One region of the Microbacterium esteraromaticum genome, then DNA from elsewhere that is predicted to be linked to it. Evidence: riboswitches for the same ligand, from Rfam matches in the RefSeq annotation. Region 1 holds a riboswitch; the other holds the start of a gene.
The links. A riboswitch is a leader RNA that binds a small molecule or an ion and turns the genes downstream of it on or off. The one in region 1 is predicted to bind thiamine pyrophosphate.

Region 1 (3,624 bases):
CGACGGCGGCCGAGACCATGTCGAGGGTGAGGATCAACGGCAGGGCGATCAGCGCACTCGCGCCCAACTTCGCCACCGGGTTGATCTGCGCCATCGCGCCCGTGCGTGCCCGGGTCTCCAGGAGCGTCATGCGCCCACCCCCAGTGTGAAGCGCTCGGCATGCAGGGCTTCGACGACATCGAGGTCATGGGTGACCGTCACCAGCGCGGCGCCATCGTCGCGCAGGTCGGCGAGCATGGCCACGAGTTCTTGCCAGGTGCGGGCGTCCTGCCCGAAGGTGGGCTCGTCGAGCACGAGCACCCGAGGCCGGGTGGCCAGCGCCGCAGCAACGGTGAGCCGCCGCTTCTCGCCACCGGACAGCGTGTACGGGTTGGCCTTCGCGAGCCGTTCCAGCCGCAGCCGTTGCAGCAGTTCGTCGCTGCGGGCGGCGATCTCGCCCTCAGCGAGCCCGAGCGAGCGTGGTCCGACGGCGAGTTCGTCCTGCACCGTGGAGGCCAGCAGTTGGTGCTCCGGTTCTTGGAACACGGTGCCGATGCGCGTCAGCAACTGCCGCGACGCCCACCGGATCGGATGCGGCCCCGCTCCGCCGGCGAGGGCATCCGAGGCCGTCACGGCGCCCGACGCCGGTGGGAGGAGCCCCGCCAGCGTCAGGCCGAGCGTGGATTTTCCGGCGCCGTTCGGCCCGGTGATCGCCAGGGTGGAACCTGCCCGCACGGCCACGTCGATACCGGATGCCACAGTCGTGCCGCGCACGCGCGCCACCGCAAGGTCGTCGCCGCGCAGCAGCACGTCGCCGGGGGCGGATGCCGGTGGTGCGGGATGCTTCGGCGGAAAGCCCGGCACCCACACTCCGGCCTGTGCGAGGCGCTCGCCCTGCGCGGTGAGCACGGCATCCGGATTCCCGTCGGCGATCACCCCGGTTCCGCCGGCACCGTCGTCGCCGATCACGATGACCCGATCGATCAGCGGCAACCAGACGTCGAGTCGGTGTTCGACGACGATCAGCGTGGTGCGCTGCGCGGCCAGCATCCGCTCCACGGCGTCGCGCACCTCGGCGATGCCGTCGGGGTCAAGGTTCGCCGTCGGCTCGTCGAGCAGCAGCAGTCCTGGCCGCATCGCAAGCGACCCGGCGAGCGCGAGGCGCTGCTTCTGCCCACCCGAGAGCGCCTTCGTCGGGCGATCCCGCGGCACGTCGAGGCCCACGGCGTCGAGCGCGGCGTCGACGCGGCGCCAGATCTCGTCCCGGGGCAGGCCGAGGTTCTCACATCCGAAGGCGACGTCGTCGCCGACGCGCGCAAGGATGACCTGCGAGTCGGGGTCCTGCAGCACAAGGCCGGCCCGGCCGCGCGCGGCCGCGGCGGGCAGGCCATCGATGAGCAGCTCACCCTCGGCCTCGCCCTCCTCATCACCGCCGAGCACACCGGCCAGGCCATGCATGAGCGTCGACTTGCCGGCACCCGAGGCGCCGAGCAGCAGTACCCGCTCACCGGGCTCGATGCGCAGCGTGACATCGCGTACCGCCCAGGCGAGGCGACTGGCGTGCCGCCAGCCCCATCCACGCGCCTCGACCGCGGCGGGCGCGATCCCTCCTGACACCATGGCGATCGCCGGTCGGTCAGACCCGCTTGCGCACCTCTCGGCCCGAGCCGAAGCGGTCGAGAGCACCCGTAGCCGCGAGGCCCCGGGCGAGCAGCCAGCCGAGCAGACCGGCGAGTACGGCGCCCGAGATGACGGTGCAGATCAGGTAGACGACGGTGAAGGCTGCGTCGGCACCCGCGAACCACAGGATCATGTTATTGATCCCGCCCAGCAGGGCGGCGCCGGCGCCGGCGAGCATCGCCACGGGCAGCGACCAGACACGGTACGCGAAGAGCAGGAAGATCAGTTCGGCGCCGAGGCCCTGCACGAGTCCGGCCTCAATGGTGAGGAACCCGCCCCACTGTGCGCCGGCCAGGGCCGAGACGACGGCGGCGAGGGTCTCGACGTAGATCGCAGCGCCGGCCTTGCGGATGATGAGGCCACCCAGCACGCCGGCGATCAGCCACGGCCCGTCGAGCAGTCCCTGCACGCCGGGCAGCAGCGGGTCGAGCAGCGCCTTGGGGCCGAGGTAGCCAACGTTCCACAGCAGGAACAGAACACCGCAGGCGACGCCCAGCACGCTGGCGACGACGATGTCGACGATGCGCCAGCGCCAGATCTCGGGGCGCATACGCCCCGTGTTCGTGGACGCGGAACTGGACGTGGACGTGCTCATAGGAACTCCTCCCTGCGCCGGCATGATCCGGATCAGGTTCGACGGTCGAAGCGCTCTTCGCTTCCTCTCAGCCCGGCGGTCCGGACTCCCGTGGTGGTTCATCGATCATATCCCGCCGACCGCACACAGGGACGTTGGGTAGCGTGGACGGGTGACCACCTCCCCCGAGTCCACGCGCCCCGCCACGCGCCGTGAACTGCGCGAGCGTGCCCACCCGCAGACGACGGAGTCCTCTCGTGCTCCGCTGCCCGCATTCGGTGACACACTGCGCACTCCTGACAACACCGTCATTGATGACGTGCCCGCCCCGAACGACGACGCCGTCGACGACGCCGAACGCTTCTCAGACGCGCCGCCCCTGGGCGACACGCGGGCTGCCGCCCCGTCGTGGGATACCGGTTTCGCCGCGTATGCCGTCGATACTGTCGCTGTGGACGCCGTCGAGAACGACCCGGAGCCGGCGTTCCTCAGCGCCTTCGACGATGACGATGCTCCGACGCGCGAGAACCCGGTGCTCTCTCCCGACGCCAGCGAGCCCAGCGGCACCGCCGTCGGTTCGGATGCTGCGGACGAGCCCTCTGCGCCGCAAACGGCTTGGGCGGATGAAAAGCGGCCGCCGACCGCACTGACCTGGCTCGATACCGCGACGTTGAAGGCTGAGTCGCTGCCGGAACCCCGGAGCACGCCCGACCTCCTCGACGGCGCACATCTAGCGCCGAGCTGGCGACGCCCGGGAGTACTGATCCCCCTCGGGATCGTCGGAACCCTGTGCGGCGCATACGTCGCCTCGACTCTGCTGTGGCCGCTCGACGCGGTCGCTCCTGCAGCGGCCGCCGTGAAGACAGAGATCGCGCCGGCAGAAGCGGCAGCTCTCACCTGGCCGGAAACCGGCAGCGCCGCCGTCGCGGTAGAGGGAATCGGGCCCGCCTCATCGACGACCGAGCGCGACGAGATCGCCAGCATCACGAAGGTCGCCACGGTGCTGATGATCCTCGACGAGCTGCCGCTGCAGCCCGGCGAGGAGGGGCCGAGCTTCGCCTTCGACTACGGCGACACGCTGGAGTACTGGCAGTACCGCAACCTGAACCAGTCGGCCCTCGATGTGCCGGTGGGCGGCAGCCTCACGCAGTACCAGATGCTGCAGGGCATTCTGCTCGGCTCGGCCAACAACTACACCGACCGCCTGTCGGACGAGATCTGGGGCTCGGACTGGGCGTTCTCGCAGGCATCCGAGAAGTGGTTGAGTGATCACGGCCTCGGTGGGATCACTCTCGCCTCGCCCTCCGGCTTCAGCGAGTTCAACACGGCTTCGCCCGCAGATCTGACCAAGCTGGGTCAGTTGGCCATGAAGAACCCGGTGGTCGCCGAGA
Region 2 (3,624 bases), 420 kb from region 1:
CGGCACCGTCGTGCACGGCGACGGCCGTGGGCACGGACTCGGATTCCCGACCGCGAATCTGCACGTGCCGCACGTCGGCTGCCCCGACGGCGTCTACGCCGCCTGGGCGCGCGTCGCCGATGAGCCGCTCTGGCGCGAAGCGACCGTCAGCATCGGCGACAACCCGACGTTCGGCGACGTCACCGACACTCGCGTCGAATGCCACATCCATGATTTCAGCGGAGACCTGTACGGCACCCACGCCACCGTCGTGCTGGTCAGCCTGATCCGCGACATGCGATCATTCGAGGATGTCGCCGGACTCATCGAGAGAACCGCCGCAGACCTCGTCGTCTCCCGACGACTCCTCGCGGCGGCCCCGCCACCCGGCATCCACCACGCACCGGCAGACCCTCCCGGCATCGACTGAGACCATGCTCATCGCGACCGACCTCGACGGCACCCTCATCCCCAACGCCGGCACCACGGTGCGGGCGTTCACCGCGGGCGTGCTCGAACGCCTCGACCGGCAGGGCGTGCCCGTCGTGTTCGTCACCGGGCGCCCGCTGCGCTGGCTCGAAGGGCTCTGGCCGCACGTCGGCGCGCACGGCGTCGCGATCGCGTCCAACGGCGCAATCACCTTCAACGTGCCCGGTCGTGAAGTCACCCACCTGGCGGGCATCACCCCCGCCGACGGTCTCGAACTGTGCCGCCACATCGCCGACGAGATGACGGGCGCCCAGTTCGCCATCGAGTGCGTCGACGGCATCCGCCTCGATCCGACCTACCCGGCGAGCGCGCGCGGCGGCGCCGCACCGCGCCGGGCGGCGCTGCCCGACATCTGGGACGCCCCCGCCGCCAAGCTGCTGGTGCGCCACCCCGACCTCGCCGGCGACGAGTTCACCTCACGGCTGGCCGACGTCGTCGGCGACCGCGCGACAGTCACCTGGTCGGTACAGGGCCTCGCCGAGATCAGCGCCCCCGGCGTGACCAAGGCCAGCGCACTCGCCCGACTCTGCGATGACCTCGGCGTGCCGTCGGCACAGGTGCTCGCGTTCGGCGACATGCCCAACGACATCCCGATGCTGCAATGGGCCGGCACGGCCTACGCCGTCGCCGACGCACACCCCTCGGTGCAGGCCATCGCACACCGCATCGTGCCCACGTGCGCCGAAGAAGGCGTGGCGCAGACACTCGACCGGCTCATCCCGTAGCTAGGCTGTTGTCGTTCACACGGGAGCCCGGGTACGGGCTGAGAGGGCGCTGCCACCGCGCCGACCGTCTTACCTGATGCGGATCATGCCGCCGTAGGGAGTCGATATGTGGCGCACCGTCGCCGAGCCCACCCACACGCCCACCACCCGTCGCTCGCGGTCCCGTCCCGCCGTGCGCGCCGGCCTACTCGGCAACTTCGTCGACCAGTTCGACATCTTTCTGCCGATCATCGCACTCGCCCCCGTCGCCGCCCTCGTACTCGGGCCCGAGAGCGCGGCTGCCCAGACCGGACTCATCTTCGTCGCCACGCTCTTCGGACGCCCCCTCGGCGCCGCGATCTTCGGCAGCATCGCCGACCGCCACGGCCGCACCAGAACCACGAAGATCGCGATCGCCGGCATCGCCATCACCACGCTGATGATCGCGTTCATCCCCGGCCACGACATCGGCGGCATCTGGACACTGTGGACCTTCGTGGCCCTGCGCTTCGTCGGCGGCATCTTTCTCGGCGGCGAATACACCGCGGCGATCCCCCTCGCCATGGAATGGACCTCACCACGCCGCCGCGGCATGCTCAGCGGCGGCATCATGGCCATGTCACCCCTGGCCAACGCCACCATCGCCGCACTCACCCTGCTGCTCGTGCAGACCCTCGGCGTGCAGGACTACGCCGCCTGGGGATGGCGCCTGCCATTCATCGTCGGCGGCATCATGGCCGTCGGACTGCTCTGGTACTACTCCGCTCATGTCGTGGACGCGCCGGCGGCAGCATCCGCTCCCCGTCGCGCGCACCCGGTGCGCGACATCCTCGCCGGACCCTACCGCCATCAGCTCTGGCAGGTCTTCGTGCTGATGACCGGGCTGTGGCTGTTCACGCAGATGGCCATTCCGGTGCTCACCGGCATGCTGCGCGACGCCCCGCAGGTCGGGCCGTCAGAGGTCGCCTTCATCATGCTGATCGCCACGCTCGTCTCGGCCGTGAGCATGTTCACCGCCGGAGTGGCCTCGCAACGCCTCGGGCGCCGCCGGTTCTTCATCATCTTCGGCGCAGTCGCACTCATTGCCGCGCCGCTGGCCTTCGCCTGGGCGCTGGGCTCGCACGGAGCCGGCCTGATCGTCGCCGTCACCCTCGTGCAGGTCGTCACCGTCTCGGCCTACGGCCCCGTCGGCGCCTACCTCGCCGAACGCTTCACGACCGGGGTGCGCTCCAGCGGATACGGCGTCGGCTACTCGCTCTCGATCGTCGTGCCGGCGTTGTACCCGTACTGGCTGCCGGGCCTGCAGGCCGGCCTCGGGCCGGTGCTCGCCGTGTGCGCCGTGCTCGCTGTGGCATCCGCCCTGCTGGTCGCCGGGGCCGCGCTCGGCCCCGAACCCGCCCGCGACGCTCCGCTGGCGTAGCGCGCGCTGCGCCCGCCGCGCGCGCCGCTGCCCGCCGCGCGCGCCGCTGCCCGCCTGCCTGCCTGCCTGGCCTGCCTGCCCTGCGGCCACCCCCGCTGAGAAACCACTTCCCGTTTGAGAAACCACGTGGCTGGTGGTTTCTCAAACGGGAGATGGTTTCTCAGCGGATGGGAGTGGGCGCGAGCGCGGCGCGAGCGCGGGCGGGCGCGGCGCGAGCGCGGGCGAGCGCGCGCGGGCGCGAGCGAGCGGGTCAGGCGTGGTGCAGGTGAGGCTCCGACTCCCAGGGGAAGTCGAGGTCGCCATTGCCGGCGAGGATCGCGCGATAGGTCAGCTCGGCAGCGTTCTCAAGGTTCAGCGCGCGCCGCAGCGCCATGTCGCAGTCGTCGCCGACGGTCGTCGATCCGTGGTTGCCCATGATGACGCAGTTGTGCTCGGCGAGCTGCTCAGCGGCGGTGTCGGCGAGCTCATCCGACCCGTTCGGGTAGTACGGCGTGCGGCCGACCGATCCCACGTAGTACGCGTGGTCGAGAGTCACCAGACGGATGGGCCGGCGCAGCGCGTCGAGCAGGATCGCGTGAGCGGGATGCACGTGCACGACCGACCCGACGTCGGGGCGCGCACGATAGGCGCGCTGGTGCAGCTTCCACTCGCTCGAAGGCTTGGTCGCGCCGTCGACGACGTTGCCACCCAGGTCCATGACGGTGAACGAGGTCTCATCCAGGCGATTCAGCCAGGTACCCGACGCCGTCACCACGAAACGGTCGGCGTCAAGCCGGATCGACAGATTGCCGGCGCTGGCCAGAGCCAAGCCGGACTGCACGATCTCAGAGCCGGCGCGGATGAGCTGCTGCACGGCATCAGCAACGGATGTGGAGTGGTTCGTCATCGAGTCTGTCCCAATCGCTCAGAAGCTGTTGTCTGACAACACTACTGGACGAAAGTGACGACGAGAAGTCACGCGTGTCGAATGATCGAGAACGTGTAGCGCCCGTCGATGAAGTAGGTGCGCGAGTAGGCGACCGCACGCTCGGT

Region 2: it holds a riboswitch for thiamine pyrophosphate, as region 1 does, so the genes downstream of both, PTQ19_RS00640 (MFS transporter) here and PTQ19_RS14055 (ECF transporter S component) in region 1, are expected to answer to the same signal.

Annotation. Positions count from the first base shown of each region.
Region 1 covers NZ_CP118100.1:2,916,572-2,920,195, forward strand. The annotation lists gene PTQ19_RS14045 (energy-coupling factor transporter transmembrane component T family protein) at 1-130, opposite strand, end outside; gene PTQ19_RS14050 (ABC transporter ATP-binding protein) at 127-1,599, opposite strand; gene PTQ19_RS14055 (ECF transporter S component) at 1,616-2,254, opposite strand; TPP riboswitch at 2,247-2,356, opposite strand; gene PTQ19_RS14060 (D-alanyl-D-alanine carboxypeptidase family protein) at 2,406-3,624, shown strand, end outside.
Region 2 covers NZ_CP118100.1:141,438-145,061, reverse strand. The annotation lists gene PTQ19_RS00650 (riboflavin kinase) at 1-409, shown strand, start outside; gene PTQ19_RS00645 (HAD family hydrolase) at 414-1,193, shown strand; TPP riboswitch at 1,203-1,310, shown strand; gene PTQ19_RS00640 (MFS transporter) at 1,300-2,592, shown strand; gene PTQ19_RS00635 (class II aldolase/adducin family protein) at 2,843-3,478, opposite strand; gene PTQ19_RS00630 (GntR family transcriptional regulator) at 3,547-3,624, opposite strand, start outside.